DNA from 3 places in the Janthinobacterium sp. SUN026 genome. Region 2 is predicted to be linked to each of the others. Evidence: predicted binding sites of a transcription regulator. Region 2 holds the regulator's gene; each other region holds the start of a gene.

Region 1 (10,685 bases), on a different contig from region 2:
CACGCCGCTCATCAGCGCTTCCTCGATCTGCTGCGGGCAGATGAAGTGGATATGCGTGTCGACGCCGCCGGCCGTAACGATCATGCCTTCGCCGGCGATGATTTCCGTCGCGCCGCCGATGGGGAGGGTGACGCCGGGCTGGATGTCCGGGTTGCCCGCCTTGCCGATGCCGAAAATCAGGCCGTTTTTCAGGCCGATGTCCGCCTTCACGATGCCCCAGTGGTCGAGGATGACGGCATTCGTGATGACGGTGTCCATCACCTCGGCCGCGCAGCGCTGCGACTGGCCCATGCCGTCGCGGATCACCTTGCCGCCGCCGAATTTCACCTCTTCGCCGTAGATCGCGTAGTCATGCTCGATCTCGATGAACAGTTCCGTGTCGGCCAGGCGGATGCGGTCGCCCTTGGTGGGGCCGAACATTTCGGCGTACGCGCTGCGGGGAATGCTGGCCATCTCAATCCTTTCCCGGTGGAGTGTCTTGCAGTTCACCCATCACTGCGCCATTGAAGCCGTAGACCTTGCGTTCGCCCGCCAGCGCCACCAGTTCCACCGTGCGCTGCTGGCCCGGTTCGAAGCGCACGGCCGTGCCGGCCGTGATATTGAGGCGCATGCCATAGGCGCGCCAGCGCTCGAAGGCCAGCGCCGGGTTGACCTCGAAAAAGTGGAAATGCGAGCCCACCTGGATCGGCCGGTCGCCCCGGTTGGCCACCACCACGGTAGCCGTGGCGCGGCCCGCATTGAGGCTGATTTCGCCTTCTTCCAATTTGTATTCGCCTGGGGTCATAATGTTTTCCTTCGTCAAAGCGCTCTACGCTGGCCGGCGGATCGCCGGCGCCACACAGGCACGGCGCGGATGGCGCCCTGCCATGCAATCAAAACTACGGTATCGGGTGGTGCACGGTCACCAGCTTGCTGCCGTCGGGGAAAGTCGCTTCCACCTGGATATCGGGGATCATCTCGGCGATGCCGTCCATGACGTCGGCGCGCGACAGAATCTTCGTACCGTCCGACATCAGCTGCGCCACCGACTTGCCGTCGCGCGCGCCTTCCATGATGGCGGCGCTGATCAGGGCCACCGCTTCCGGATAATTGAGCTTCAAGCCGCGCGCCAGGCGCCGTTCGGCCAGCAGCGCGGCCGTAAAAATGAGCAGCTTGTCTTTTTCGCGGGGAGTCAGGTCCATGGTTTTCCTTGCGCTTCTTTCCTGATTAAGTGTTCCAGATACGGGGCACGACGGCGTCGCGTCCCAGCATGGCGGGACGCAGCAGCTGCCAGGCGGCCAGCATGATGCGGCGCGCCGCCTCGCTGTCGCCGCACAGCAGGCGCACCACCACCAGCGCTTTCATGTGGGTGGCGCCAAACGCGGCGCCGGCCGGTACGGCGATCTCGCGCACGGCCGCCAGCACGGCGGGAGAAACGGGCATGCCGACGGCGATCAGGGTAGCGCACACCGTGTGGCCCCCCAATCCCAGCGGGCTGGCCATCAGGGCGCCGTCGGCGGCCAGCACGCCCTGCTCCCACCACAGCAGCTTGCCGCCGCGGCGTATCTGCACCTGCTGGCTGATGCTGCCCATGTTGAACATTTCACCCGAGGCGCCGCGGCCCAGGCAAACGATGTCGCAGCCGATGTAGCGGGCGTCCGGCGCCAGTTCCACCTCGTGGCGCAGGCGCACGCAAGCCTGGTCAAAGAAAATGCTTTCCTGCGGCAGCCACTCGATGGCGGCGCCGCTGCCGGCGCGCAGCACGAGGTGCTGGCCCGAGACATGGCCGTTCGCGCGGTACCACTTGGCGGCGCCCGGCGACGTGAGCAAGGCGTGCGCGCCCTCGCCCACCGTGGCGTCAACGGCCAGCTGGTCGCCGCCCACCACGCCGCCGGGCGGATGGATGATGATGGCGTGGCAAACGGCAGCGCCTTCCGGATACAGGGGCTTTTGCACGCGCAGGGGGCCGCTGTGCGTGCGCTCGACGAGGCGGCTGACGCCATCGTGCAGCGCAAAGCCCAGGCGCAAATGCGCCTGCCAGGCGCTGTGCGCGCTGGCGGCAGAAGGCGTTGCGAAATGTGGGCTGTCTGGCATGCACTGCAATCGTGTAAATAACGATCTACAAAGCAGGATGCATGCCAGCGTCAGAGGGAAGAAACGTGAGAATCATGCACCGCATTGCGGCGCCCGCACCATATCAGTGCAATTACAGTGCAGGCGCGGCGCGGGGTGCTCTTATGCCGACACGGCTGCCGGCGCCACCGTCAGCACGCGCCGTTCGCGCAGCAGCGCCGTGAAGGCTTCCGCGGCCAGGGGGCGGCTGAAATAATAGCCCTGCATTTCGTCGCAGCCGTGCTCCGTCAAAAAATCCACCTGTGCGCGCGTTTCCACGCCTTCGGCGATGACGCGCATGTCCAGGTTATGCGCCAGCGAAATGACGGAACGGGCGATGGCCGCATCGCTGCTGCTGGTGGTGACGTCGTCGACGAACGATTTGTCGATCTTCAGCACGTCGATGGGGAAGCGTTTCAGGTAGCCCAGGCTGGAATAGCCGGTGCCGAAGTCGTCGAGCGAAATGCCCACGCCGATATCCTTCAGGCGCGTGAGGGCCGCCACGGCCTTGTCCGGGTCGCCCATCACCGTGCTTTCCGTGATTTCGATGCCCAGGCAGGCGGGCGCGATGGCGTATTTGCGCAAGGCCGCCTCGACGAACGGCACCGTGCGGTCTTGCGCGAACTGCTTGCCGGACAGGTTGACGGCCACCTTGATGCTGCCCAGGCCCGCGTCGTGCCAGGCGCGGATTTGCGCACAGACGCTTTCGAGCACCCATTCGCCGATGGCCGTGATCGAGCCATATTCCTCGGCCAGCGCGATGAACAGGCCGGGCGGCACCTTGCCCAGCACCGGGTTATCCCAGCGCAGCAAGGCTTCCGCGCCCAGCAAGGCGCCCGTGCGCAAGCACATCTGCGGCTGGTAGTGCACTTCGAATTCATCGCGGCCGATGGCGCCGCGCAGCTGCTGCTGCATCGCCAGGCGGGCGCGGATGTCGCTGCCCATGCGCTCCGTGAAGAAGGCGTAATGGTCGCGCCCCATTTCCTTGGCGCGCACGAGGGCCGTGTCGGCGTGGCGCAGCACGTCGTCGAGGCTGTCGCCATCGGCCGGACACATGGCGATGCCGATGCTGGTCGTCAGCGCCAGGCGCTCGCCATCGACGCTGAGTTCCTCGCGCAAGCCGGCCAGGATGGTTTGCGCCAGCGCAAGCGTGCGCCCCAGCAGGGCATCGTCCTGCAGCAGGATCTGGAATTCGTCGCCGCCCTGGCGTACCACCGTGTCGCCTTCGCGCACGCAGCCGGACAGGAAACGCGCCACCACTTGCAGCGCCTTGTCGCCCACGGCCTGGCCGTGCGAATCGTTGATGTTCTTGAAGCGGTCCAGATCCAGGCACATCAGCACCACCTGCTGGCTGTCGCGCAGGGCGTTCGCGCGCGCCTGTTCGAAGCGCTCGCGCAGCAGCACGCGGTTCGGCAAGCCCGTCAACGCGTCGTGGTAGGAGAGGAAATCGATCAGATGCTGCTCGGCCTTGCGCTCGCTGATGTCGAGGAAGACGCCGATGTAGTTGACGACGGCGCCGTCGGGGCCGTGCACGGTGGAGACGCTAAGCAGGCAGGGATAGGTGTCGCCGCTCCTGCGCCGCGTCTGCACCTCGCCCGACCAGCAGCCGCTGCTGCGCAAGCCCTGGCGCAGGGCCAGCAGCACGGCCTCGCCCGTGTATTCGGCGTGCAGGCGCAAAATGTCCGTGCCCACCACTTCCTGCGCCGCGTAGCCGGTGATGCGCGTAAAGGCGGGATTGGCCGTGACGATGACGCCGGCCGGATCGGTGATCAGGATGGCGTCCTGCGTCGCTTCGAAGACCTGGCCCGACAGGCGCAGCAATTCTTCATTGGCGCGGCGGATCTGCACTTCGCGCGCCAGCGTGCTGGCCACCTGCTCCAGTTCGGCCGTGCGTTCGGCCACGCGCCGTTCCAGGTTGGCGCGCTCCTGCGCCAGCTGCAGCTGCGCCCGCGCCAGGCGCACGTGGGCGTCCGTGCGGGCCAGGATTTCCTCGGCCTGGAAGGGTTTGGCGATGAAATCGACGGCGCCCAGCGCGAAGCCGCGCACCTTGTCGTCCGTGTCGTACTGGGCCGACAGGAAGATCACCGGCACCTGGCGCAGGGACGGTATTTCCTTCAGGCGGCGGCACACTTCAAAGCCGTCGAGGCCGGGCATGCGCACATCGAGCAGGATCAGCTCGGGCGGGCGCGCCTGGGCCGTCCACAGGGCCAGTTCGCCGTTCGGCGCCTGGCGCACCGCATAGCCGGCGCCGCCCAGCAAATCGCTCAACAGCTTCAGCGAAGCCGGCGTATCTTCAACGATCAGTACTTCGCCCTTCGAATTCACTTCCGAAAAATCGCGGTGCATGTAGCAGTTCTCTCAGCTTTGGATGAGGCGCGGCGGTCCGTTGCCGCGCTGGACAAGACATTTCTTTGCGATGAACTACGTACTATCATCATAATCTTTATTGCAATTTAGCACCATCCATCGGCGGCACTTAGTCCGTCTTTTCAGCGAATCCGATGTTGTCAGCCCACACTTTTCAAGCGTGCGCCAGCGCGCCCTCATTCTCCAGCAAGTCGCACAGCTGACGGTATTGATGCTGGTCAAGCATCGCCTGCAGCGGCGCCAGCACGGGCGCGGCCGCCGGCGGCAAGGCGCCCAGCAGCAGGGCCACCCTGGCCAGGTTCAATTCGCGCAGCGCCACCAGCAAGGCGGCGCGCTCTTCCCCGGCCAGCAGCAGCAAGTCTTGCGCCCGCAATGCCGGCGGCGCCTCGGGCGCCGGCGCCACGGGCAGCGGCACGGGCGCCGCCACGGGTGCCTCGGCCGCCTGCGCGGGTATGCTGAAACGGAAGGTGGCGCCCTGCCCCGGCATGGATTCCACCGTCAGTTCGCCTTTCATCAATTGCACGAATTCGCGCGAGATGGCCAGGCCCAGGCCCGTGCCATCCTTCGGTCCCGCGCTGTCGGCCTGCACGAAAGGCTCGAAGATGCGCTGCTGGTCTTCCGGGGCGATGCCGATGCCCGTGTCGCTGACGGCGAACGACAGGCGCCACGTGGCGTCATCGCGCCGCTCGCCGCGCACGCGCAAGGCGACCTCGCCGCCGCCGGCAAACTTGACGGCGTTCGACATCAGGTTCAGCAGCACCTGGCGCAAACGCGTCGCGTCAAGCAGCACGGCCGCCGGCACATCGGCGCAATCGAGGCGCAAGGCCAGCCCCTGCTGCTCGGCGCGCATGCCCAGCATGTCCATCACTTCCTGCAGCAGGGGCGCCAGCGCCACCACGGCCGTCTGCGCGTGCAGGCGCCCCGCCTCGCCCTTCGACAGTTCGAGGATTTCATTGATCAACGTCAATAAGTGATTGCCGGAGCGGTGGATGATGGCCAGGTTGCGCTTTTCATCGTCCTGCATGTTCGGCGAGGCGGCCATCAGGCGCGAAAAGCCGATCACGGAATTCAAGGGCGTGCGCAGTTCGTGGCTCATGTTCGCCAGGAAGGTGCTCTTGGCGCGGTTCGCCGCCTGCGCCTGGCTGACGGCCACCGACAGGGCGCTCGTGCGCTCGGCCACCAGTTCTTCCAGGTGATGGCGGTGGCGCAGCAGTTCCAGTTCGGCCTCGCGGTGCGCCGTGATGTCGTAGTTCGAACCCACCAGGCGCATGGGCCGCCCCTGCCCGTCGCGGAAGATCACGGCATCGGCCTTGATGTATCGGATGGCGCCATCGGGCCACAGGATGCGGTACTCGTGCGTGAAGGCCTGGCCGGCGCCCAGCGCGGCGCGCAGGGCCTCCTTGGCCGCCGGCACGTCGTCCGGCATCAGGGCCGCGCGCCAGATCGCCGCCGGCGCCATCGCGCTGTCCGCATCGGCCTTGAACTGCGCATACATCTGCTCGTCCCACTGCAAGGCATCGTTGATGACGTTCCAGTCCCAGATGCCGATGCTGGCCGCGCCGGTGGCCATCTGCACGCGCTCCTCGCTGCGCTGCAAGGCGCGGTAGCGGCTGTCGAGCAGCGCCACCATGTCGCGGATGGAACGGTACAGCGTGCGCAGCTCGCCCAGGAACCACGCTTTCGGCGGCGTGCCGGCCGCTTCGCTCTGCCCTGCCTGGACGCCGGCCGCATACTGGCCGATCGCCTTCAGGGGCTTGAGCATCAGACACCACATGAGCAGCCAGATGCTGGCCACCAGGATCACGTCGAGCGCCACGATCATGGCGCCGATGCCCAGCGCGCGTTGCCGCAGCTGCGCGTGCAGCAGGGCCGGCGTCGCATACACGGCCACGTTGCCGATGACTTGCCCGCCCATCGTCACGGGGCGCCGCTGCACCAGCCAGCCGGGTTCCGCGGACAGCGAGGAGAAACTGCCGATGGCGCCGGTCGCCGTGCGGCGCAGGACCAGCGCTTCCTTGCCGATGCCCGGCGTCAGGGAGCTGGCCACCAGGTCGCGCTTGCCCAGCGTGCTGCGCATGATGGCCTGCATCTGCTTTTCATCGAGATTCCACAAGGGCAGTTCGATAGCCACGGCCAGCTGGTCGGCGCTCAGGGCCAGGCTGCGGTGCAGCTGCTGCCAGCGCTGCTCGCGTTCGGACTGGTAAAACAGCACGGCAAACACCAGCAGCAGCGCAGTGACGACAAAGGTCAGCGCCACGCTGACGGCCAGCACGATGGAGACGCCGCCCAGGCGCGCGCCCTTGGATGCGTGAACCGTCATGCGTCTTCGCCCTGCGGTTCGCTGGCCAGCTGCGCCAGCAAGGCGCACAGCGGCTGGTACTGGTGCTGTTCCAGCATGGCGGCGATGTGCGCGGCCAGCTGCGGCAGGCTGGTCGCCACGCCGGCCAGCACGATGGCGCTGCGCCGCAAATCGAGGGCCCGCACGGATTCGAGCAGCGCCTGCCGTTCGGCCGCGCCCAGCTGGCCCAGCGCCTGCTGCAGGTCGAAGGCGGCCGCCGGCACGCGCGGCGGCGCGGCGGCGGTGCGCTGGAAGCGCACGCCCAGTTGCTGCTCCAGCATGGCGAACAGGTGTTCCTGTTCGATCGGCTTGCGCAGGAAGCCGTCGGCGCCGGCGGCCAGCGCCTCCTGCTTTTCTTCCTCGAAGGCGGAGGCGGTCATGATCACCAGGCGCGGCTGCACCAGCGCCGGCTGCGCGCGCAGCCAGCGCGTCAGCGCCAGGCCATCCATGTCCGGCATGCGCCAGTCGCTGAGCACCATGTCGTAGCGCTGCGCCGCCAGCATGGCTTGCGCCTGCACGCCGCCCGCCGCCTCCTGCAGCTGGAAGCCCAGCGGCGCCAGCAAGCCAGCCAGCAGCTTGCGGCAGTTGTCGTCATCGTCGACCAGCAGCACCGTACGCCCGCGCTGGCCCGCCGACAGGCGCGCCACGCGGCCCGGCGCCAGCGGTGCAGCGGCAGGGCACTGCACGCAGGGCGCGCGCAAGTCGAAGTGGAACACGGAGCCGGCCCCCAAGGTCGACTCGACGCGCAGCTCGCCGCCCATCAGGCGCACGAATTCGCGCGAAATGGTCAGCCCCAGTCCCGTGCCGGCCTGCGCCACGGCGCTGTCGGCCTGCACGAACGGTTCGAAGATGCGTTCCAGGTCCTCTTGCGCGATGCCGCTGCCCGTATCGCGCACGGCAAACGCCAGCGCCACTTGCCCATCCTTGTCTGCCTGGCAGGCCAGCGACAGGGTCACGCTGCCCTGCTCGATGAACTTGAGCGCGTTCGACAGCAAATTGAGCAGCACCTGGCGCAGCTTGGCGCCGTCGAGGCGCACCAGCGGCGGCACGCCGGAACGCTCCAGCCGCAGCGCGATGCCCTGGTCGCCGGAGCGCATGCGCACCATCTCGAGCACCTCGTCGAGCAAGCCGTTCAAGTCCACGGGCCCCGCTTGCAGCTGCATGCGGCCCGCCTCGATTTTCGACAATTCCAGGATATCGTTGATCAAGGTCAACAAATGATGGCCGGCGCGGTTGATGATGGCCAGGTTATGCTTTTCTTCCTCGAACATGCTGCTCGAATCGGCCATCATCTGCGAAAAGCCGATCACGGAATTCAAGGGCGTACGCAATTCGTGGCTCATGTTGGCCAGGAAGACGCTTTTCGCGCGGTTCGCCGATTCGGCCTCGGTGACGGCCACCGACAGGGCCGCCGTGCGCTGCTGCACCAGCTCTTCCAGGTGGTCGCGGTAGCCGAGCAGTTCCTGCTCGCTGTGCTTGCGCTCGGAAATGTCGACGATGCCGCTGCGCACCAGGCGCCGCCCTTCCATCGGCAGGCGCACCAGCCGCACTTCGCAGGGAAAGATGCTGCCGTCGGCGCGCCGCACATTGCGCTCGACCAGGATCGGTTCCCCCAGCATGGCGCGGCGCAGATGCTCTTCCATCATCAGTCCCAGCGGCAGGCCATCGGGCTGCTCGCCCGTGTACAGGTCGAACGGCCCGCGCGCCAGCAGCGCTTCGCGCGACATCCCCAGCATGCGCTGCGCGCTGCTGTTGGCGTCGATGAAGCGGTCCAGGTCCAGGTCATACACGACGATGGCTTCGGGCGCATGCTCGACGAGGATGCGGAAGCGCTGCTCGCTTTCGCGCGCATCGCTCTCGGCGCGGCGCAGGCGGCGGCGCTGCAGCAGCAAGGCGCTCAGCATGCACGCCATGGCGAGAAATACGGCGCCGGCCGACAGCACGGCGACGCGGTGCTCGTGCCACAGCTGCGGCGGACGGTTGAAGAACAGGGTGTGCGGCGGCAGCCGGCTGATATCCGCATCCCAGCGCTGCAGCTGTTCCCAGTCATACATGGGCACCGGGTGCGCCGGCGGCAGCAAGGCGCCCGGCGCGGCAGGCGCCTTGCCGGCCAACACGGCCAGCGACATCTGCGCCACCTGCTGCGCGGCCCGCTCGATGTGCAGGATGGAGCCGCCCAGGATGCCCTTGCCGACCGTCGCGTTATACATGCCAAAGGCGGGCACATTGGCCAGCCGCGCCAGCTGGGCCGCAAACTGCACCGGCGTGGCGATATTGCCGTCCACGTCGCGGTTGACATTGCCCGCCACCAGCAGCGTATCGGCGGGCAAGCGCGCCACGGCCGCGCGCATCTGTTCCAGGGTCAGGTCATCGAGGTAGCGCATGGCCACCTTGCCCTGCCACGCCTGCGCCGCCTGCTGCATGTTGCGCTTCAGGGCCTGGTCGGCCTCGCTGGCGCCGACGGCCATGACGATGGTCTTGGTCTCCGGGAACAGCGCCATGGCTTGCGCCAGCGTGCCGGCAAAATCGACGTTCGCCTTTTGCTGCCAGATGGAAGACGGACTGCCGGCCGGCAAGGCCTTGCCCGAGGTATTGATCGCCAGCACGGGCACGCCGCGCGCCAGCGGCGCCAGGTCCGACAGCAACAAATCGAGCGCCGGCTGCTGCATGGCGATGATCAGGTCGGCCTTGCGGCCCATCATCTTGGTGTATCTTAAAAGCAACAAATCGCGCATCTCATTGCGCAGCGCCGGGTCGCCCTGGGTATTCAGGTTCAGGTGCTCGACCATGATGTCTTCGCTGGCCAGGCCCGCGGCGGCCATGGCGGCCACATAGGTGCGCGTGTACGATTCCACGCCGGCGCGGCCGTAATCGTAAGCGTTGAGGAACAGCACGCGCTGCCCCTGGTGCGGCGCCGCCGAGGCCGGCGTCGCGGCCGGCACGGCGGCAGGGGCCGCGGCAACACAGCATACCAGCAGCAATGCGCAGCCACAGCGGCGCACCGCTGCCCTGCCCAGCCCGCCGCCAGGCACCTCACGCATCCTTCGCCATGCCCATGCTCACCCCCGCCTGTCACCATGTTTCAACTATGCGCTGACTGCTCAGCCACCGACACTTACAAAAACATGATAACGTCAACTGCAGGGGCAAGTCTATTCCTTAGGGCAATCTTTTGGTGATTGCCATGTCTTTCTATATGACCCAGGCGCCGCCGGTCATCTGCTGGCTGAGCGCGGCATGAACTCTTGCTGGCGTGCTGCCAGACATTGCGCTAGCATGGTCTTTTGCCCGGAAAGCGTCCATGACCATCACCCTGCGCCCCGCCCTTGATTCCGATATCGACGCCCTGTGGGCCCTGCGCACGGTGGCCGTGCGGGTCAGTTGCGCCACGCATTATGCGCCGGAGCAAATTACTGCGTGGACGGCTACACCTGTGCCGCCGGCGTATGCCGCCATGCTGGCCGCGGGTGGCGGCGTCGTGGCGATGCAGAACGAAACCATCGCTGGCTACGCCATGCTCGATGCGGACAAGCAGGAAGTGGAGGCCGTGTTCGTCGATCCGGCGCGCGCGGGACTCGGCATCGGCAAGCGGCTGCTGGCGGCGCTGGAGCAACTGGCGCGCGGGCGCGGCATTGCGCGTCTGCACCTGTCCGCATCGCTCAATGCCGTGCCGTTTTACCGGGCCGCAGGGTTTATTTCCTTGCGAGAGGAAGCGTATGCGCACCCCAGCGGCATCAGCCTGGCCAGCGTGGCGATGGAAAAGGCGCTGGCGGCCGCCTGAGCCTTCAGTCTTGGCCGGCTTCGGACTCGGCCAGGCATTGCTGCAGTTTCGCGATCAGCGCGCGCACTTCATCGCCGCCCAGGTCCAGCGGGTCGCCTTGCGCGCCGA
Region 2 (10,685 bases):
AAACAACACCCCGCAACCATGCCAACAGGAATGTTGGCTGTGTTTTAAAACAACGTTGCAGTAGTGCTGCAGAGCATGTCAAAGACGCTGAAAAATCGGAAAATCGGCATTCGGCGGCGGAAAAACCGGCGCACTGCGTGTTTTTAATCAAGAAATAGCCGATACACGCCGATGTTATTTTTTTGCTAAAATGATGACCACGTGGGCTGTAGCGCCCACTGCGCCCGCAGCGGGCGTATACTGTTGAGAATTGGCGTTACAGGCCGCCGAAACAGGCCTATAATTCGGCTCGCAAGCCCTCTGCGCATTGCACCATTTCATTGAGTGTCATGACTAATCTTAGCAAAATATTATCCCTCGAAAACGTCCTGCTGGACCTGGAAGTCTCCAGTAAAAAGCGCGCCTTCGAGCAAGCCGGCCTGATCTTCGAAAACAATTACGGCATCGCCCGCTCTACCGTCTCGGACAATCTGTTTGCCCGCGAACGCCTGGGCTCGACCGGCCTGGGTCATGGCGTGGCCGTGCCGCATGGCAGGGTCAAGGGCAGCAAAACCTTGAAAGCGCCCCTGGGCGCCTTCGTGCGCCTGGCCGAGCCGATTCCATTCGAATCGCCCGATGGCAAGCCCGTCAATCTGCTGTTTTTCCTGCTGATTCCAGATCATGTCACCCAGCAACATCTGGAAATCCTGTCGGAAATCGCCGAAATGTTTTCCGATGACGCCTTCCGCACGGCCTTGGCCACGGATCCGGAACCGAAATCCGTGCATTCGCGCATCGTCAATTGGCAACCCAGTCTGCAAGCGACAGGTTAAACTTCAGGTATTCCTCCACTCCTGAAGAAGACTGCCATGTTGCAAACGCCGCTGACGATACAACGCCTGTACGACGATAATCGTGAAAGTCTGCAACTGGGCTGGTTCGCCGGCTTCCCCGGCGGCGAGCGCCTGATCTCGGGCGACGTCTCGTCGGCCGCCGACCAGGTGGGCCACTTGAACCTGATCCATCCGGGCCGCATCCAGGTCTTCGGCCACCAGGAAATCAATTATTACCAACGCCTGAAGGTCAACACGCGCACCCACGTGATCGGCGAACTGATCGCCGGCGGTCCGCCCGCGCTGATCATCGCGCAAGGGCTGGAAACGCCGCCCGACATCCTCGCCATCTGCGACGAACAAAACATTCCCCTGTTCTCCACCCCGCTGCCGGCCGCGCAAGTGATCGACTTCCTGCGCGTCTACCTGTCGAAAAAGTTGGCGCAGCGCATCATCATGCATGGCGTGTTCATGGACGTGCTGGGCGTGGGCGTGCTGATCACGGGCGACTCGGGCCTGGGCAAGAGCGAGCTGGGACTGGAACTGATCTCGCGCAGCCACGGCCTGGTGGCCGACGATGCCGTCGAATTCTCGCGCATCGCGCCCAACATGATCGAAGGCCGCTGCCCGCCCCTGCTGCAAAACCTGCTGGAAGTGCGGGGACTGGGCTTGCTCGATATCAAGGCCATCTTTGGCGAAACGGCCGTGCGCCGCAAGATGCGCCTGAAGCTGATCGTGCACCTGGTGCGCCGCAACGCGCTGGAAGAAGAAGTCGAGCGCCTGCCTTTCCTGTTCCCCACGGAAGACGTGCTGGGCTTGCCCGTACGCAAGGTGGTCATCCCCGTCGCCGCCGGCCGCAACATCGCCGTGCTGCTGGAGGCGGCCGTGCGCAATACGATTTTGCAACTGCGCGGCATCGATACCCTGCAGGAGTTCATGGAACGGCAGAGATTAGCAATGAGTGGTGACTAGTCTGCAATGGAGTTCGCCCTTGCAAGGGCGAACCGTTGCGCAGGCACGCAGCAGTGCTGCGTGAATTCCCTGCTTCACCAACGACTCGCCATGAGTGGCGACTAGCGTTGCAAGAAGCACGCCCTCTTTTGTTTAACCAATACTACAGTCCAAATTGCAATAATTTGTAAAGATAGTTGCCTTGGGAGCGGAGCGCCGGTCTTTATTGTATGATCGGGTTATGCATATCGTCCTTATCACCGGAATATCCGGCTCCGGTAAATCCGTCGCGCTCAATGTGCTGGAAGATACCGGTTACTATTGTGTCGACAACCTGCCACCGGCCTTGCTGCCCAGCCTGGCGCAGACCCTGCTCGACGAAGGTACACCGCAACTGGCCGTCGCCGTCGATGCGCGCAGCGCCGAGTCGCTGACCAGCCTGCCGCACAATGTGGCCCTGCTGCGCGACCAGGGGCACGACGTCAAGGTCATGTTCCTGACAGCCACCACGCATTCGCTGGTGGCCCGCTTCTCGGAAACGCGGCGCAGCCATCCGCTGTCGCATGAATTGCGTCCGAACCAGAATCCGGCCAGCCGCCGCACCCTGATCGAGTGCATTTCGGAAGAGCGCGAACGCCTGTCGACCATCGAACAGCTGGGCCATGTGATCGACACCTCGGAACTGAGCGCCAACAAGCTGCGTGCCTGGATCAAGGATATCGTCGCCTCCGAACGCGCGCCGCTGACCCTGTTCTTCGAATCGTTCGCCTTCAAGCTGGGCGTGCCGCTGGACGCCGATTTCGTCTTCGACGTGCGGGCCTTGCCGAACCCCTATTACGACCTGGCCTTGCGCCCCCTCGACGGACGCGACGCGCCCGTGATCGCCTTCCTCGACGCGCAGCCCAGCGCGCTGGAACTGCTGGCCGACATCCGCGCCTTCATCGAGAAATGGTTGCCGTCATTCAAGTCCGACAACCGCAGCTACCTGACGGTAGCCCTCGGCTGCACGGGCGGCCAGCACCGCTCCGTGTACATGGCGGAGCGGCTGGCGCAATATTTCGGCCCCAACGAGCGCGTGGTTCTACGCCACCGCGAGCGCAGCTAGTTAATCGAGGTGGCGCAGCGGATGCGCCGCAGCCGGCCAGACGGGCGTAAAGAAGTGAGCCACCATGGCCGAGTCGACTTCGTCCAGGCTGGCGGGGTTCCAGCGAGGGGCATTATCCTTGTCGACCACCAGCGCGCGCACGCCCTCGAGCACTTCGCCATGTTCGAAATTGTGGCGCACGACTGTGCGCTCCAGGCGCAGGCAATCGGCCACGCCCAGGTGGGCGCCCCGCTGCAGCAACTCCAGGGTCACCGACATCATCAAGGGCGAACGCAGGCGCATGGCCGCCAGCGCCTTGGCGGCGAACGCGCCGTCGTCCTGCGCCAGCGAAGCCATGATGGCCGCCACCGAACCGGCGCTGAAATGGCGGTCCAGCGCCGCGCGCGCCGTGGCCAGGGGAGATACCCCCGCCTCGGCCTGGAATGGCGCCGCCAGCGCCTTGATGGCCACAGGCAAGGCCTCGCCCGGCGTCGATTGAAACAGGTCCAGCAGCGCCCCCATCTGCGCTTCGGGCAGGTAGACATCGGCCAGGCCCGTGTACAGGGCGTCGGCCGCGTTGATCGTCAAGCCCGTCAAGCCCAGGTACAGGCCCAGCTGGCCGGCCAAGCGGGACAGGAAATAACTGCCGCCCACGTCCGGAAACAGGCCGATATTGACTTCCGGCATGGCCATGCGCGTGCGGCCCGTCACGATGCGCAAGCGGTTGCCTGGCCCGGCTTGCGCCACACCCATGCCGCCGCCCATCACCACGCCATCCATCACGGCGATATACGGTTTCGGGTAGAAATGAATTAAATGATTTAAAGCATATTCTTCCGTAAAGAAATCTTCCAGCAGGGCGCTGCCGCCTTGCGGCGTGGCCAGACCCGCATCGTAAAAGAAACGGATGTCGCCACCGGCGCACAGGGCCTTATCGCTGCTGGAGCGGATCACGACGGCGTCCACCTGCGGATCGTCGCGCCAGGCCAGCAGGGCCGCGCTCAGGGCGCGCACCATCTCCAGCGACAGGGAATTCAAGGCTTTCGGACGGTCGAGCACGATGTGCCCGGTGCGGTTGCGGATGGAAGTCTGGACGAAGTCGCTCATGGCAGGCTAGAAAGAAGTGAAAGTGCGAATATTCTAATACCTGCGCGGGGAACATTGCGTTCCGCTGGGCGCAAAAAAGGGCGCAATGTGCGCCCTTAGTTGATCACAACTGCTGGAAGCGGGTGGCCTTAGACGGCGACGACGGCTTCTTCCTCGGAGTTGTCTGGCAGATGCTTGATCGCCTCTTTACCGTGCCCTTGCACTTTGGTTTTGTATTTCATCACTTGCCTATCGAGCTTGTCGATCAGGGTATCGATCGCGGCGTACAGGTCGTGCGCCAAGCTTTCCACATAGACAGTCTTGCCGCTCAAACGCAGGTTGACTTCAGCCTTTTGACGTTTTTCTTTCTCTTTGAGGTTATCCACGGTCAGAATCACGGCGATATCGATGACTTGATCGAAATGACGTTTCACGCGCTCCAGCTTCGTTTGTACGTATTCACGGATGGCTGGTGTCACTTCGAGATGATGTCCGCTGATGGTGAGATTCATACACACTCCTAAAGATGATCGGGTTCGTGCGGTCCATCCTATCCGGCCCGCAGAGGAACCGAAAAAAACTTACAAACACTTACGCAGGCTCACTGGCGGAATTTTTAATGCTTCCCGGTATTTGGCAACAGTACGTCGCGCAATCACCATGCCTTGTTCCCCCAGCATGTCCGCAATCTTACTGTCGGATAAAGGATTTTTAGGGTCTTCTGCTCCTGTCAGTTGCACGATCAATGCCCGTATCGCCGTCGATGACGCTTCGCCCCCCGCTTCGGTGGCGACGTGGCTACCAAAGAAATATTTCAACTCGAACATGCCGTGCGGGGTCAGCATGTACTTTTGAGTTGTTACCCGCGAGATAGTACTCTCGTGTAAACCCAGTGTATCAGCTATTTCACGGAGCACAAGGGGGCGCATGGCAACGGCCCCATGCGAGAAAAAGTTCTTTTGTCTTTCTACTATCGCCTGCGCCACACGCAGGATCGTGTCGAAGCGCTGGCGCATATTCTTGATCAGCCACTTGGCTTCCTGCAACTGTGCGCCCATGGCGCCCTCCCCCTTGCCCTGCTTGAGCAAGTTGGCGTACATGGCGTTGACGCGCAGGCGCGGCATGACGTCGTTGTTCAGGGTGACTTGCCAGCCATTGCGCGCGCGCTTGACGACGACGTCGGGCACCACGTAATCGGAGACGTCCGAGGCGAACACGGCGCCCGGATGCGGATTGCACTGGCGAATCACCGTCTGCGCTTCGCGCAAGTCTTCATCGTCGCAATCGAGGGCTTTTTTCAGCTTGTTGAAATCGCGCTGGGCAAACCAGGCCAGGTGCTTTTCCACGATCACGAGGGCCATGCGCCGCGTCACCATGGCGATGTGCGGCAAGCGCTTGATTTGCAGGGCCAGGCATTCGGACGCGTTGCGCGCGCCCACGCCCGGCGGATCGAAACTTTGCAGCAGCGACAAGGCCGTGCGCATCTCGTCGGCGTCGATTTCCAGCTCTTCCGGCAGGCGCGCCAGGATGTCGTCGAGCGACTCTTCCAGGTAGCCATTGTCGTCGAGCGCGTCGATGATCAGCTCGACCAGCGCGCGGTCGCGCAATTCGAGCACCGTCACGCGCATCTGCTCCATCAGGTGTTCGCGCAGCGTGCAGTGATGAGCCTCCAATTGCGGACGCGAATCTTCGTCGTCGGGCGCCTTGCCCCGGCTCGCCTCGCTCCAGTCGCTGTCGCCGCCATCCGCGGCGGCCGGGCTGTCGCCACCCTCGCCGTCAAACGCTTCCGCTTCGGCCGGCGCTGCGGGCGCCTCCTGGCCTGGTGGCTGGGGCGGCCCTTCGGCCGGTGCGGCCGTGGAGCTCAAGGCCCCGTCGGACAGCAGGCGCAGCGAACGGTCGAGCGGATCGTCGAGGCGTTCGAGCAAGGGATTGTCCGTCAGCAATTGCTCTAATTCCTGGTGCAATTCCAGGGTAGACAATTGCAACAGGCGTATCGATTGCTGCAACTGCGGCGTCAGTGCCAGGTGCTGCGAAGTGCGCAGCTGCAATGATTGTTTCATTGGCTTACATGCGGAAGTGTTCGCCCAGATAGACCCGGCGTACCGACTCGTTCGCGATGATGTCGTCGGGGCGTCCCGACGCCAGCACCGAGCCCTGGTTAATGATGTAGGCACGGTCGCAAATACCCAGCGTCTCGCGCACATTATGATCGGTAATCAGCACGCCGATATTGCGCTCCTTCAAGAAACGCACGATGCGCTGGATCTCGATCACGGCGATCGGATCGACGCCGGCGAACGGCTCGTCGAGCAGCACGAAACGAGGATCGGTGGCCAGCGCGCGGGCGATTTCCACGCGGCGGCGTTCGCCACCGGACAGGGACAGCGCCTGGTTCTCGCGCAGCTTTTCAATCTGCAAGTCGGCCAGCAATTTATCCAGCCGTTCCTCGATCTCGGCCTTCGTCAGCGGACGGCCTTCGACGGTCTGGATTTCCAGCACGGCGCGGATATTGTCTTCCACCGTCAGCTTGCGGAAGACGGACGCTTCCTGCGGCAGGTAGGACAGGCCCATCTGCGCACGGCGGTGGATCGGCAGGCTGGAGATATCCACGCCGCTGATATCGATGCTGCCGCCATCGGACGGCACCAGGCCGACGATCATGTAGAACGAGGTGGTCTTGCCGGCGCCGTTCGGGCCCAGCAAGCCGACCACTTCGCCGCATTCGACTTGCAGCGAAACATCATGCACGACTTGCCGCTTGCCATAGGTTTTTTGCAGCCCGCGAACGATCAGGGTGCTGCCGCAACGTGTATTTTCCATTATTTCTTTCCTGGCGCGGGCGTGGCCGGCGCTTTCTCCGCTGCCGGCGCCTTGGTCTTCGGCTGGATCACCATGCGCACGCTGCCGCCATCCGCAGTGCTGGTGCCGCTGTTGGAATTTTCCATCGCAAATTCTTCCTTGCGGCTGTCATACGAGATGAAGGCGCCGTTGGCCACATCGGTGACTTTCGCGCCTTCCAGGCGCGTCAGCTTGGCTCTGGAAAACAGTTTCACCACTTCCGTCTTGTTGTCGTATTCCACGCGCTCCGCTTCGCCTTCGACCCACAGGTCGCCCGCGCCATCGCGCTTCTGGCGGAAGGTCGCGAGCTTGCCGGGATCGGCCCAGAAGGTGATGAACTGGTAGCCTTGCGGATCTTCCGTGATCAGGGCCCGGCCCGCCTTCATGGTCAGGGTACCCTTGACCAGCACGACGTCACCCGTCAGGGTGCGCACCTGCTTGATGTCATCGACGTGGCCGCTGCGTGCCGTGATGACGGCTTCCTTCTCGGAATCGGCCTTCTCGGCATGCGCCACGCCCATGATGGCCAGCGAAAATACGGTCAACAGCAAGATGTTCTTCATAATATGGTTTCCTTGTTTCATTCTGTCATTTTGCCGCCGCGGCCGGGCGCGGTTTCGGCGGGAGGACCATGCGCAGCGCATTCTGCACTTCCACGACGCCGGTGGCGTTATTCGCCTTCATGCCGACGCCATTGATGCGCGAGGCGCCCGTCAGGATATCGACAGGCACATCCGTTTCCATTCTTTCCTCGTCCGGAAACACCGTCAGCGCTTCCGTCTTGACCGTCAGGTTCTGCGCCTTCGGACTGGCCACGCGGTCGATCACGACCTTGCGGTGCAGTTGCAGCCGGGTATTATCCTGGTCGATATGCGCCAGTTCCGCATTCATGTTCATCGGCGGCATGCCTGGCGTGAGCTTGCGCACGAAGGGCTGGTCGATATCGGACGAGTCGTCCAGCGGATAATGCGTGAGCTTGGTGCCCGACACGATATAGCTGGGCTTGCCCGTCAAATCCATGCGCACCAGGCTGAAATTGGTGATGAAATAGTCGGGCTCATCCAGATGCTTGCTGGCAGTGATGTCCTGGCCATTCTTGTTCATCACCTCGAGCAGCCAAAAGCTGCCCAGCGCGACGACAACCGCGCCCAGCACGGTAAAAATCATGCGCCAGCGATGGGCGCCTCCTGGCTTACGCATAGGGCTTCACTCTTTCAAAGGTCACTGGCGAGGCGGCGCGCCTCACTCCAGGAACGGCGCCATGACGCGCGCATAGTTGTCCTGGGCGCGCAGCAGGAATTCGCAGATCTCGCGCACCGCGCCGCGACCGCCGCCTGCCTGCGTCACATGGTGCGCCAGGCCCTGCGCCTCCGGACGCCCGCCCGGCACGCTGACGGCAAAGCCCACGCGTTTCAGGATGGGCGCGTCGATGACGTCGTCGCCGATATAGCCGCATTGCTCTTCCGTCAAGCCCGTCAGCGCCAGCAATTCGCGAAACGGCGTCAGCTTGTCGTGGCCGCCCTGGTGCACATGGGTAATGCCCAGGTCTTGCGCGCGGCGCGCCGTGATGGCCGAGCGGCGCGCGCTGATGATGGCCGTCTGCACGCCCGATTCCTGCAGCAGCTTGATGCCCAGGCCATCATACACATTAAACGTTTTCATCATCTCGCCGTCCGGGCCGAAATGCAGGCTGCCGTCGGTGAGCACGCCATCGACGTCAAAGATCATCAGTTTGACCTTGGCCGCCCGCGCCAGGTTGTCCGCTACGCTGTCCATCAGATCACCTTCGCTTGCGTCAGATCATGGATATGCAGCGCGCCCACCAGCTTGCCGTCGGCATCGACGACCAGCATCTGGTTGATGCGGAACTGCTCCATCACGGCCACGGCGTCGACGGCCAGGCGTTCGGGCGCGATACTGCGCGGCTGCGCATGCATGACGTCGCGGATCGCCACTTGCGTGAAATCCTGCACGCGCTCGAACATGCGGCGCAGATCGCCATCCGTAAACACGCCCACGGGACGGTTGTCCGCGTCGACGACGGCCGTCATGCCCATGCCTTTCTTCGTCATTTCCTCCAGCGCCTGCAGCAAGGAAGCGTCCACGGGCACCTTGGGTACGCGTTCGCCGCTGCGCATGACGTCATGCACGTGCGTGAGCAAACGGCGACCCAGGGCGCCGCCCGGATGTGAGCGGGCGAAATCTTCTTCCTTGAAGCCGCGCAAGTCGAGCAAGGCCACGGCGATCGCGTCGCCCAGGGCCAGGGTGACGGTGGTGCTGGCCGTCGGCGCCAGGTTCAGCGGACAGGCTTCTTTCTCAACAGAAATATCCAGGTGCACGTCGGCCAATTGCGCCAGGCTCGAATTGGGCTTGCCCGTCATGGAAATCAGCACGCCGCCCATGCGCTTGACGACGGGCATGATGGCCATCAATTCCGACGATTCGCCGGAGTACGATATTGCAATAAAAGCATCGTCCGAGGTGACCATGCCCAAGTCGCCATGGGCCGCTTCGGCCGGATGCACGAACAGGGCCGGCGTGCCGGTGGAAGCGAGGGTGGCGGCAATCTTGCGCGCGATGTGACCGGATTTGCCGATGCCGGAGACGACGACACGTCCCTTGCATTGCAGCAACATCGCCACGGCGCGGCCCACGCTGTCGTCCGTGGCCAGGCGCGCATGCAGCGCAACGATGGCGTCGGACTCGATCTGCAAGGTGGTGCGGGCCAGCGCGACAGCGCGCTCGGTCGTCGCTTGCATGTCAATTCGATCAAAAGCTTTCAGCATTGTTTTTTCATGGGTTACACTCATGCCCAAAGTATAAACGAATTAGGAAAGCAAAAAACTTGCCAGTCACAACAAACAACGATTTCCATTGACCGTACCGGGCAACCCATGTTTTCCTCGCTTGAACTGACCCTGATGTTACTCGGCAGCGCCGTGCTGGGCGTGGTCGCTTTCAGAATGTTGCATTTGCCGCCCATGCTGGGCTACCTGGCCGTCGGCATCGTCATCGGCCCCCACGCGCTGGGCCTGGCGGCGGAAAACGAGGCTAGCCACACCTTGGCCGAGTTCGGCGTCGTCTTCCTGATGTTTTCCATCGGGCTCGAATTTTCTCTTCCCAAATTCCTCGCCATGCGGCGCATCGTCTTCGGCCTCGGCATGGCGCAGGTGGTCACCACCATCATCGCCACCGTCGTCTTCGGCTGGTTTGTCGCCCGTTACCTGTCCGCCTACATCCACCTGAGCTGGCAAGCCGCCTTCGCCCTGGGCGGCGCGCTGGCCATGTCGTCGACGGCCATCGTCTCGAAAATGCTCACGGAGCGGCTGGAACTGGAAAGCGAACACGGCCGCAAGATCATCGGTATCCTGCTGTTCCAGGACCTGGCCGTCGTGCCCCTGCTGATCCTGATTCCCGCCCTCACCCGCGATTCGGACAACCTGGCCGAAACCCTGGCCTGGGCCGGCGGCAAGGCCCTCGTCGTGCTCATTTTGCTGCTGTTCATCGGCCAGAAGATGGTGCGCGGCTGGCTGACCATCGTCGCCAAGCGCCGCTCGCAAGAGTTGTTCATGCTCAACCTGCTGCTGATTACCCTGGGGGCGGCGTGGATCACGGAACGGGCAGGCTTGTCGCTGGCCCTGGGGGCCTTTGTTGCCGGCATGCTCATTTCCGAGACGGAATTCAAGCACCAGGTGGAAGAGGATATCAAGCCTTTCCGCGACGTGCTGCTGGGCCTATTCTTCATCACCGTCGGCATGCTGCTCAATATCCGCGTGGTGCTCGACAACTGGTGGCTCGTGCTGCTCTTGCTGTGCGGCCCCGTGCTGCTGAAATTCGCCCTGATCGCGGGCCTGGCCCGGCTGTTCGGCTCCAGCAACGGCGTGGCCTTGCGCACGGGGCTGGGCCTGGCGCAG
Region 3 (10,685 bases), on a different contig from region 2:
CGGGTCCGAAGATCTCTTCCTGGAAGATGCGCATCTTGTTATTGCCCTTGAACACGGTCGGACGCACGTAATAGCCGCCTTCCAGGTCGCCCGCCTGCGTGTTGCGCTCGCCGCCTGCCAGCACTTCCGCGCCTTCCTGGCGGCCGATATCGAGGTAGGACAGGATTTTTTCCAGCTGCTCCTGCGACGCCTGGGCGCCGATCATGGTGGCAGAGTCGAGCGGATTGCCCTGCTTGATGGCGGCCACGCGCTTCAGGGCCCGTTCGATGAATTTTTCGTAGATCGATTCCTGGATCAGTACGCGCGATGGGCAGGTGCACACTTCGCCTTGATTCAGCGCAAACATCGCAAAACCTTCCAGGCACTTGTCGAAATAATCATCATCGGCATCCATCACGTCTTCAAAGAAGATGTTCGGCGACTTGCCGCCCAGCTCCAGGGTGACGGGAATCAGGTTTTGCGCCGCATAGCCCATGATCAGACGGCCCGTGCCCGTTTCGCCCGTAAAGGCGATCTTGGCGATGCGCTTGCTCGACGCCAGCGGCTTGCCCGCTTCCAGGCCGAAACCGTTGATGATGTTCAGCACGCCAGGCGGCAGCAAGTCGCCGATCAGCTCGATCAACACCATGATGGAAGCCGGGGTCTGCTCGGCCGGTTTCAAGACGACGCAATTGCCGGCGGCCAAGGCCGGCGCCAGTTTCCACACGGCCATCAGGATCGGGAAATTCCACGGGATGATCTGGCCCACGACGCCCAGCGGCTCATGGTAATGGTAGGCATAGGTTTCCGCATCGATTTGCGCGACGGAACCTTCCTGGGCGCGGATGCAGCCGGCGAAGTAACGGAAATGGTCGATGGCCAGCGGAATGTCGGCATTCATCGTTTCGCGGATCGGCTTGCCGTTGTCGATGGTTTCCGCCGTGGCGATCAGGCTCAGGTTCTGTTCGATGCGGTCGGCGATACGGTTCAGGATATTGGCGCGCTCGGCAGGCGAAGTCTTGCCCCAGGCATCCTTGGCGGCGTGCGCGGCGTCCAGCGCCAGCTCGACGTCTTCCGTCGTGGAACGGGCGATTTCGCAAAACGGCAAGCCCGTGATCGGGGTGATGTTAGGAAAGTATTCACCTTTTACTGGTGCAACGAATTTGCCGCCGATGTAATTGTCATAGCGTTGTTTGAAGGGATTGGCTACGCCCAGTTTGCTGATGTCTGCGAGATTCATGTCGTCCTCTATCGGGTTAATTAGAATGGAAATACTTAATTAAAATCAAACGTCCTGGTACAGATGGGGTGAGTACACGGAGTCTTCCGCAAATGCCGTGCCAGCTCGCCATCCCACTACAAACTTAGCCGGTTTTACCCCCGTTACAAGGGCGTGGCGTCAATCCCGGCCCGCTTTTCAGCGCATGCCCCGGACTTGGGTGGGGGCGTGGCTCTGTTTGCGTTTTGAACAAGGTGGCGGCATCCTGTTCCAATCCGGGCCAGCCCTGCTGAGCCGCCACGCCGCCGCTGCACAATGGAACAGGTGTACCAGACTGGAACACCTGCACCTGTGCCATGAAGGAATCAACGAATCACCACGCCCCATGGCAATTCACCCACGGCAATATCGGCCACCTTGCGCGCGCTGGCCGTGTCGATGACGGACACGCTGTTCGAGCGGCCATTGGCCACGTACAGCTTGGCGCCGTCGGCCGTGATGGCCATGTTCCACGGGCGCTTGCCGACGCCAATCGTGGCCGTGACCTGATTGCTGGCCGTGTCGATCACCATCACCGTACCGTCGATGCCGTTCGAGACATACACTTGCTTGCCGCCGGGATGGACGGCGATGCCATTGGCATTCTTGCCCGCTGGAATGGTGGCAATCGCCTTGCGCGCGGCCATGTCGATCACGTAGACGGCATTGACCAGTTCGCACGCCACGTAGGCGCGGCCCGAGTCCGGGCTGAAACCGATGCCGCGCGGACGCAGCCCCACGGCGATGGAAGCGACCTGCCGGCGTTGCGCCACATCAATGACATCGACTTGCTCCGCCTCTTCCGCGCTGACCAGCAGCCAGCGCCCATCCGGGCTGAAGACGGCGTGTTCCGGATTGCGGCCCTGCACCTTGATATCGGCGAGCAAGGTACCTGTCTGGCCATCGAGCAAGGCCACGCTGTTGTTTTCCTCGACGGCAACGGCCACGTGACTACCGTCTTGCGAGGCGCTGACGCCTTCGGGCGACTTGCCCAGCGCCACCGTGCGCACGGGCGCGCCGCCAGCGTTGTCGATCAGCAGCAAAGCGCTGCTGGCGGCATCCGTGACAAACAATTGCCGCCCTGTGGGGTCGGCGGCGATGCCGCGCGGACGCTTGCCTGCGGCGATCTGGCGCACCACCTGGTCGGTCGCCGTGTCGATCACGCTCAAGGTGCCCGACTTTTCGTTGGGAACATAGGCAAATGGAGCGGCCTGGACAGCGGTGCTGGCGAGCGCCGGCAGCAGCCAGCACACCTGGCGCAGGCGCGAGAAGAAGTTGGGCATAATCACCTTTTCAATGGCAAAACGAGGGAAAAGCGCGCCGCATCGGCGTCTCTGACAATTACCGTATGCAAACGCCGTGCCACTGACACGCGTATAATTTCAGCCCACCAATGGAGACATGGCAGGCATATTGCTTGATACACCTACGCAGACCTGTACCGCGCACGCGATCAAGCAGGCTTTTATTCACATTGGAGAATCCGCATGCAGCATCGTTTCCGCCTGAACACCATCGCCAGCCTGTTTGTCGCCGGCAGCGCCACCCTCGCCCCTCACGTCTTTGCCGCCGAGGCAGCTGACCCGGCCAATGGGCAATTCATGGATACGGTGGTCGTCAGCGGCAGCCGCATCGCCCACCCCAGCCAGGAAGTGCCGGCCTCGATCGACGTGGTCGACAGCGCCCGCATCCAGGATGGCCAAATCCGCGTCAACGCGTCGGAAGCGCTGGCCGCCGTGCCGGGCCTGGTCGTACAAAACCGCCAGAACTACGCACAAGACTTGCAAATCTCGTCGCGCGGCTTCGGCGCCCGCTCGGCCTTCGGCGTGCGCGGCGTCAAGCTGATCAGCGATGGCATTCCCGCCAGCATGCCCGACGGTCAGGGCCAGGCCGCCACTTTCAACCTCGATACGGCCGAGCGCATCGAAGTGCTGCGCGGACCGTTTTCTGCCATCTACGGCAACCATTCGGGCGGCGTGATCCAGCTGTTTTCCAAGGATGGACAAAATCCCCCGTCCGTCGAACTGAATTTGACGGGCGGCAGCTACGGCACCAGCAAGGTAGACTTGACGGCGCAGGGCCAGGCGGGCGGCATCGGCTACGTGCTCGACGGCTCGCGCTTCCGCACGGACGGCTTCCGCGACCACAGCGCCGCCACGCGCGAACAAGCGTTCGGCAAGATCACGGTCAAGCCCACCGCGGACAGCAAGCTGACCATCGTCGCCAACAGCCTGCATCAAGGCAATACGCAAGATCCGCTGGGCGTCACCTGGACCACGTTTGCCCGCGACCCGCGCGCCGGCGAAATCGACACGACGGACACGCAAAACCCGAAACGCACCCTGGCCGAGCGCTACAACACGCGCAAGAGCATCGATCATCAGCAGATCGGCGCCACTTATGAACAATCGTTCGGCGATGACCGACTGCACGTGATGGTGTATGGCGGCAACCGCGACGTGATCCAGTACCAGGCGTTTAATAAAGCATTCCAAAATACCAAAGTGGACGGTCTACTTAAGCATTCGGGCGGCGTGGTCGACTTCCAGCGCCAGTTCTATGGCATCGACACCAACTGGCTGCACGTGAACCAGTTGGCCGGCGGCAAGCTGAGCACCACCATCGGCATCGACTATAGCCGCTCCAGCGATGACCGCACCGGCTATGAGAACTATATCGGCGAAGTGTACGGACTGAAGGGTAAGCTGCGCCGCGACGAGCAGGATGTCGTCTCCAGCCTCGATCCGTATATCCAGGCGGAATGGCAAGGCGGCCCGTGGCTGCTCAGCGCAGGTGTGCGCTACAGCAAGATGAAAGTGGCGGTCGACGACCATTTCCTCAGCAACGGCAACGATAGCGGCAGCCTGGAGTTCAGCCACACGACGCCCGTGCTGGGCCTGCTGTATAAACTGACGCCGAACGTCAACGTCTACGCCAGCGCCGCGCGCGGTTTCGAGGCCCCAACCTTGAACGAACTGTTTTACTCGGGCACAGGCGGCGGCTTCAATTTCAACTTGAAGCCGGCCACCAGCACCAACCTGGAAGCGGGTGTCAAGGCCAGGATCGCCAACAACACGCACGTGAATGCGGCCTTGTTCCAGATCAAGACCAACGACGAACTAGTGGTCGACAAGTCCAGCGGCGGGCGCACCAGCTATCGCAATGGGGGTAAAACCTTGCGCCAGGGCATGGAAGTGTCGCTGGATTCGAACCTGCCATATGGCTTCACGACCAAAGTGGCGCTCACCAGCCTGCATGCCGTGTATGACCAGGCATTTGGCGGCGTGCGCGAAGGCAGCCGCTTGCCGGGCGTACCCAGCGCTAACCTGTTCGCTGAACTGGCCTGGAAAGATACGTTCGACCGTTTTGGCGCAGCGCTGGAAAGCGTGGCCAGCAACCAGGTCTACGCGGAAGACAGCAACATCGAAAAACCGGCGCCCGGCTACACGGTATTCAATGCGCGCTTCAACGCCAGGCAAAACGTGGGCAATTGGCGCTTCAAGGAGTTTGCCCGCCTGAACAATCTTTTCGACAAGACCTACGTGGGTTCCGTCATCGTCGGCGACAGCAACAAGCGCTACTATGAAGCGGCACCGGGACGTAATTGGTTGCTGGGCGTTAGCGCCCAATATAGTTTCTAAAACTAAAAAGCCCGCGCCTCTTCCGATGCGCGGGCTTTATTGTCATTTAACATGGCCTGCTATGGCCGTGCTTCCTTCACCCCATATTTCTCGAAGATGGCTTTCAATTCGCCGCTGGCCGCCATTTCGTTCATGGCTGCCTGCAGCAACTTGCCCACGTCGAGCTGCTGGCGGCTGACGGCCAGGCCCACGGCCCAGCCCGCACGCGGCAGGCGGGCGAACGCCACTTCGCTCATGGGGAAAGCGGGATCGCTTTTCAGCACCGATTCGATTTCCGAACGGTTGGCCAGCACGGCATCGAGCTTGCCCGCCTGCAATTGCTGCAAGGCTTCGGCTGCCGTATCGAAGATGCGCACATCGTCGCGGTACTTGCCATTGTCTTCGCCCAGCATCAGCATGGCCGCGATCGACACCTTTTCCACGCCGATGCGCTTGCCGGCCAGCGAGGCGACGCCATCGAATTGCGGCACGGCTTGCGCACTGCGCGCCAGGCGCACGGTTTCCACGTAGTATGGCGCGAAGATCTCGACCTTGTCGTTGTCCGCCATCAACTTCTTGTCGACCGGCACATGCAACATCACATCGGCGGGGCCATAACCGAGGTAATGTCCCTTCCACACCATATTGCGCAAATCGTCGTTGAGGTTTTCGCCGGCGGGAAATGGCAGCAAGCTCAGTTTCAGCCCCAGCTTTTTCGCCAGCGCTTCGGCAATATCGATATCGATGCCCGTACCCTTGTCGGAAAACGGCGCGAATTCGTTGTACACAGCCACTTTCAGGCTGCCCGACTGCTGCACCTTTTGCCAGTCGGCGCGCGCCGGCGCGGTGGCGCACAGCGCCAGGCAAGCGAGCGAGATCATCGCGCGCGCGCCCCGGAATTGAAATGAACGCATGGGACTCCTTCGTGATCAGTTCGACTTAATTCGATTCGCGGCGCGTTTCCAGATAGGTCTTGATGGCCCACATGGCTTCCTGGTTGAACACGCCTTCGAACGGCGGCATGTACACGGCGCCATTGCGCACTTTACCGTGGCGGATGGTGGTCAGGTAGTAATTGTCCGTTTCCTTGTAGCAAGCCTGTTTCTTTGTCTCATTCTTGATACCGAAGCAATCACGGTCCAGCTGGCGCAAGTCGGGCGCGATGCCGCCGGAGATGGCTTCGATGCCGTGGCAACGGGCGCAATTCTGGTTGTAGGCAGATGTGCCTACCGTCAAGGCCAGTTTGTTGCCCCGATACGGGTTTTGCTCGAGCCATTTGTCGCCCACCTTGGGCAAGCCCGTGGTATCGACGCCTTGCGGCGTGACATTTCCGTGCGCATAGGCATGCGGCAAGGTCAGCAGGGAAGTGAGGGCAACGGCGCCGGCCGCCGCCACGCCGAGCAGGGTACGAATGGAATAGGTCATGCTGGTCTCCTTGGTTTTTTAGTCAATACCAAAGAAGAGCAAATGCCATGCCATGCGTCTATGCCCCACATCCGGCCGGCCATGTATCAATTTGGAACAGCTGCAACACGTAGTTGTGTCACCGCACGCCTCAGGCGGCGGCCACCGTGCAGATGCTGCCGCGCGCCTGCTGCTCGAAAGTGATACGCACGGGCAAAAATCGGGCAATCACCTCCGCATTCGTCAGCGCGTGCTGCGACACCTTGTTGCAGCTGAAGGTACCGCCGCCCGCCAGCGCCATGGGCAGCAAGAGCTGGTCGGCCAGATGCTCGCCGACGGCCGCGTCCGTCTTGAGATAGGCGCGCACCTCGTTCAACAGGCGCTTGGCCACGGACTCGGCCAGCAAGGACTTTTCGCCGAACGAAGTAAATACTTCCGTGACATGCTCATGCTCCAGGGTCAGCAGCAGGACGTTGCCCGGCCCCTGCTCCGCCGGCAAGCCGACGAGGCGCAGCTGCTTGCCGCTCCAGCCCATGCCGCTGGCGACACGCTCGAGCTCGCGCTGCGCCACCTGCACATGCACGCCCGCCACCACGCTTTCCGCATACCCCGCCTTCCGTTCGCCGCGCTGCAGCAGTTGAATCGGCTGCAAGCGCCGGCACGGTTGCACGGTGGCCGTCACCTCGCCGCCGCCCGCAGGATGAAAGCCGTAGCGTTGCAGCGCGATCTCCACCTCGGCGCCCATCTGCTGCAGGATGCGGCCATACGCGCGCTGCAAAAAATGCACGGGCGGCGCCATGGCATTGTGCGTGCCGCCAGTGATGCGCACGGTGGATGGCCCATCCGCATGCAGCAGGGCCGGCAGCAAGGTTTGCAGCACCAGGGTGCAGCTGCCGGCGCTGCCGATGGCAAAGCGGTAATCGCCGCCGCGCAGGGGGCCGGGAACGAATTCCAGGCTCGACGCGCGCAGCGCCACCGGCGTCGTGCGCGCCCCGCAAATGGCGGTTGCCGCCTGCACGGCCAGCAGATGCTGGCGCAGCAAGCCGGGCTTTTCCCGCCCCGCGCGAATGTTAATCAGGCGAAACGGTTGCCCCGTGATCATCGACAGGCTCAGCGCCGAACGCAAAATCTGTCCGCCGCCTTCGCCTTGCGCTCCATCTATTTCTATCATCTCTCTTATCCTTTGACGCAGACGACCTGCTTCAAGATATGCACGACATCGACCAGCTCGCGCTGCGCCAGCATCACCGCATCGATATCCTTGTAAGCCATCGGGATTTCATCGATCACGTTTTCATCCTTGCGGCACTCCACGCCTTCGGTGGCGCGGATCTGGTCATCCAGGTTGAAGCGCCGCTTCGCTTCCGTCCGGCTCATCGTGCGTCCCGCACCGTGGCTGCAGCTATGGAAACTCTCCGCATTGCCTTTGCCGCGCACGATAAAGCTCTTCGCGCCCATGGAGCCGGGAATGATCCCCAGTTCGCCCGCGCGGGCCGATACGGCGCCTTTGCGCGTGATCAATACATCCTTGCCGAAGTGGTGCTCCTTCTGCACATAGTTATGGTGGCAGTTGACGGCCTCCACGTGCGTCTGGAACGGCTTATGGATGACCGTGCGCACGGCGGCGATCAGGTTTTGCATCATCACTTCGCGGTTGTTGCGGGCGAAACGCTGGGCCCAGCCCACCGCTTCCACGTAATCGTCGTAATGCTGCGTTCCCTCGGCCAGGTAAGCCAAATCCTGGTCGGGCAGGTTGATGAAGTGGGTGCGCATATCCTGCTTGGCCAGTTCGATGAAATGCGTACCGATGGCATTGCCCACGCCGCGCGAACCGGAATGCAGCATGAACCATACGGAACCCTGCTCGTCGAGGCACACTTCGACGAAGTGGTTTCCGCTACCCAAGGTTCCCAGGTGGCGGTAATTGTTCGTATTTTTCAGCTTTGGCGTTTTCAGGCAGATCGCATCGAATTCATCCTTCAATTGCAGCCACGCGGCATCGACCACCGAGGGCGGCGTATGCCAGGAACCCTCGTCGCGGCCGCGGTGGCCGCGCGTCTTCGGCGACATCCCGTGCGGAATGGCGCGTTCGATGGCGCTGCGCAGCGGTCCCAGGTTATCGGGCAGATCGTTCGCCGTCAGCGTGGTTTTCGCCGCCATCATGCCGCAACCGATATCCACGCCCACGGCCGCCGGAATCACGGCGCCCAGGGTGGGAATCACGCTGCCGATGGTCGACCCCTTGCCCAGGTGGACGTCGGGCATGACGGCGATATGCTTGTAAATGAACGGCAGGGTCGCCGTGTTGCGCAATTGTTTTTTAGCCGCTTCTTCGACAGGCACGCCACGCGTCCACATTTTCACGGGACGGCTGCCTTCGGTATGCAGGACTTCGTATTCTTCGTTTTTCATCGCTATTCTCTTCTTCTATTGTATAGGGGGTGATGACTAGGGTTGGTGAAACAGTTGCCGACGCATCGGCCCAGGATGTAGTTCCACCGGCATTCATCAGTACGACAACCCGACAAGGGGGGACAGGATTTCTGGCAGGCGCACTGCGCCTGCCAGGCCGGTCTGACGCGGCTGATCGATGTAATCCTGTCGGCATTCGGGGTACTACGGCGCATGACAAGCGTGGACAGGACGTCTTTTATGTAGTCCTGTCCGCATTCATGCGCTTTGCTTCAACAACCTGGTGCTGCGATATCGATGGCGGCGATTTCTCCCACCCAGTGGGCGGGATCCAGCCGGCCGGCGGCAAAGGCGGCGATGATCTTGAAGACGTCGTCGGAAAAACCGCCGATATTCAGAATATCCTCGCGCTCCATCGCCTGCGTGGTGGCATGCGGTGCAATATCGATGCACACCAGCTTTGCTTGCGGATTGCGCTGCTTGAAGACATTCCACTGTCCCATCGTCGCCGTGGCGCCGCTGCGTTTGGCGTCGATCCACGATTCGTTATCGGACACATAAATCACCAGGTCGGCCAGCTCCTTCTTGCTGTTCATGCGCAGCAGCGGCGCGCTGCAATTGGTACCGCCGCCACCGATGGCTGCCAGCCTGGCCGCGTTGCTCATCACGCTATCATCCGCGCCGAGTCCGCACTGCACCACGCTGTGCTCGAACGGCAGCACCATGGCATCCGGATTCTTGCGCAGCATGGCCGCCGCCACCAGCGCCGCCACATCGATGCAACGCACGCTGGACGTGGCACTGCCGCGAAAACCGCTGACGGGCGAAGACATCGAACCGGAAACATCGGGGCACACCACCACCTTGCCAGCGATCTGCGGCACGTTCAGCAGCGATATTTCCAGCGCCTGTTCCAGCGCTTCGCGCACGATGGCCGGCACGCTCTCGCCGGCCGCCATGCAAGCCGACATCAGCTGGTACGGAAACACCCGTGCCCGGCCAATCGCCTCGGGATCGCGCAGCTTGGCGGCGATCAGCTCCGGCATGCCGGCTATCGCATACACGCCGTGGCGGCCAAAGGTATTCAGATTCATGCGCACCATCTGCCAGCTGCCTTGGCGGGCGATCTGCGCCCAATCCTGTGCGCTCAAGGGCAGCGCCGTCAGCATCTGGAACGGCACGTCCGGTATCGTTTGCGCTGGATCAAGCTTGTAAGCTTCGAACGCGGCCAGCACCGACGGCAAGGCCGCGGCATCGTACGGCTTGCCGATCAGCCAGGCGAAGAAGGCCGCACGCCACGCTTCCTGCGGTTTCGGATGCACCATCTTGACCACGTCGGCCAGCGATGGCGCATTGCCCACGGCCGCGGCCAGCAAGGCTTGTTCCGACGCGCCGTTCAGCCATGCCTGCACCAGCTTTTTCGGACGCGATCCCAGCGACTTGCGGCCGATGGCGCCCGAACGCATGATCTGCACGAAGTTGCGCAGCATCTTGCCGTTGTTAATCACACGCTGAAAGGCCGGCGCGCATTCCGCGGCGCCCTGCCCCGCCAGCACGGCCACCAGCAAGGCCGGCATGTCTTTCATGTAGCCCCGTTCGCGGCAGTACACGGCCGTCTGCGCAATGAAGGCCGGCTCGACCGCCTGGCACAGCTCGCGTACTTTCGCCAGTTGCGCTTCGGCGCTGGCATAAAACGTCGTATTCAGGCAACCGGTGGCCGCGTATTGCGCCAGCTGATGCCGGGGCGTCAGCGCGTAAGCGGGTGCGCCTTCGGCATTGCGTGCCAGCGCCGCTGGCATGGTTGCTGTCTGTTGCGCGCTCTGGAATAACTGGGCGTTGGCCATTTTTCGTTCCTCTCTGCTCTCTACGTTTATCTCGCTGGTATCTCCTCTATTGCAAGCGCTGTGCCAGCTTTCAATATTTCCTAAAAAATTACGATAACTCATTGATTTTATTAAATAATATTTAAATACAAGCTGTTCATTGAAAGTATCCCTGTCACTGAAATTTGG

Evidence for each region. Region 2 encodes sigma-54, which starts transcription at its own class of promoters, with help from an activator protein. Its sites were predicted from a motif close to TGGCANGNAANCTGCTTT; they were not measured.
Region 1: OX459_RS07985 (urease accessory protein UreD) is a predicted target of sigma-54. The motif match lies at 2,103-2,120, and genes of this name have one in related genera.
Region 3: adh (aldehyde dehydrogenase) is a predicted target of sigma-54. The motif match lies at 1,305-1,322, and genes of this name have one in related genera.

Annotation. Positions count from the first base shown of each region.
Region 1 is NZ_JAPQNU010000001.1:1,739,586-1,750,270, reverse strand. Features, by position in the region: gene ureC (urease subunit alpha) at 1-453, opposite strand, end outside; gene OX459_RS07995 (urease subunit beta) at 455-784, opposite strand; gene OX459_RS07990 (urease subunit gamma) at 879-1,181, opposite strand; gene OX459_RS07985 (urease accessory protein UreD) at 1,207-2,073, opposite strand; gene OX459_RS07980 (EAL domain-containing protein) at 2,215-4,437, opposite strand; gene OX459_RS07975 (ATP-binding protein) at 4,613-6,778, opposite strand; gene OX459_RS07970 (PAS domain-containing hybrid sensor histidine kinase/response regulator) at 6,775-9,837, opposite strand; gene OX459_RS07965 (GNAT family N-acetyltransferase) at 10,098-10,577, shown strand; gene OX459_RS07960 (hypothetical protein) at 10,582-10,685, opposite strand, start outside.
Region 2 is NZ_JAPQNU010000003.1:188,761-199,445, forward strand. Features, by position in the region: gene OX459_RS15565 (PTS sugar transporter subunit IIA) at 330-812, shown strand; gene hprK (HPr(Ser) kinase/phosphatase) at 849-1,784, shown strand; gene rapZ (RNase adapter RapZ) at 2,005-2,868, shown strand; gene OX459_RS15580 (enoyl-CoA hydratase/isomerase family protein) at 2,869-3,954, opposite strand; gene raiA (ribosome-associated translation inhibitor RaiA) at 4,083-4,445, opposite strand; gene OX459_RS15590 (RNA polymerase factor sigma-54) at 4,515-5,993, opposite strand; gene lptB (LPS export ABC transporter ATP-binding protein) at 5,998-6,753, opposite strand; gene lptA (lipopolysaccharide transport periplasmic protein LptA) at 6,753-7,334, opposite strand; gene lptC (LPS export ABC transporter periplasmic protein LptC) at 7,360-7,971, opposite strand; gene OX459_RS15610 (HAD hydrolase family protein) at 8,014-8,547, opposite strand; gene OX459_RS15615 (KpsF/GutQ family sugar-phosphate isomerase) at 8,547-9,557, opposite strand; gene OX459_RS15620 (monovalent cation:proton antiporter family protein) at 9,666-10,685, shown strand, end outside.
Region 3 is NZ_JAPQNU010000011.1:9,729-20,413, forward strand. Features, by position in the region: gene adh (aldehyde dehydrogenase) at 1-1,219, opposite strand, end outside; gene OX459_RS27885 (beta-propeller fold lactonase family protein) at 1,564-2,520, opposite strand; gene OX459_RS27890 (TonB-dependent receptor) at 2,725-4,878, shown strand; gene OX459_RS27895 (transporter substrate-binding domain-containing protein) at 4,938-5,771, opposite strand; gene pedF (cytochrome c-550 PedF) at 5,797-6,282, opposite strand; gene rtcA (RNA 3'-terminal phosphate cyclase) at 6,413-7,432, opposite strand; gene OX459_RS27910 (RtcB family protein) at 7,438-8,673, opposite strand; gene OX459_RS27915 (RNA-binding protein) at 8,946-10,517, opposite strand.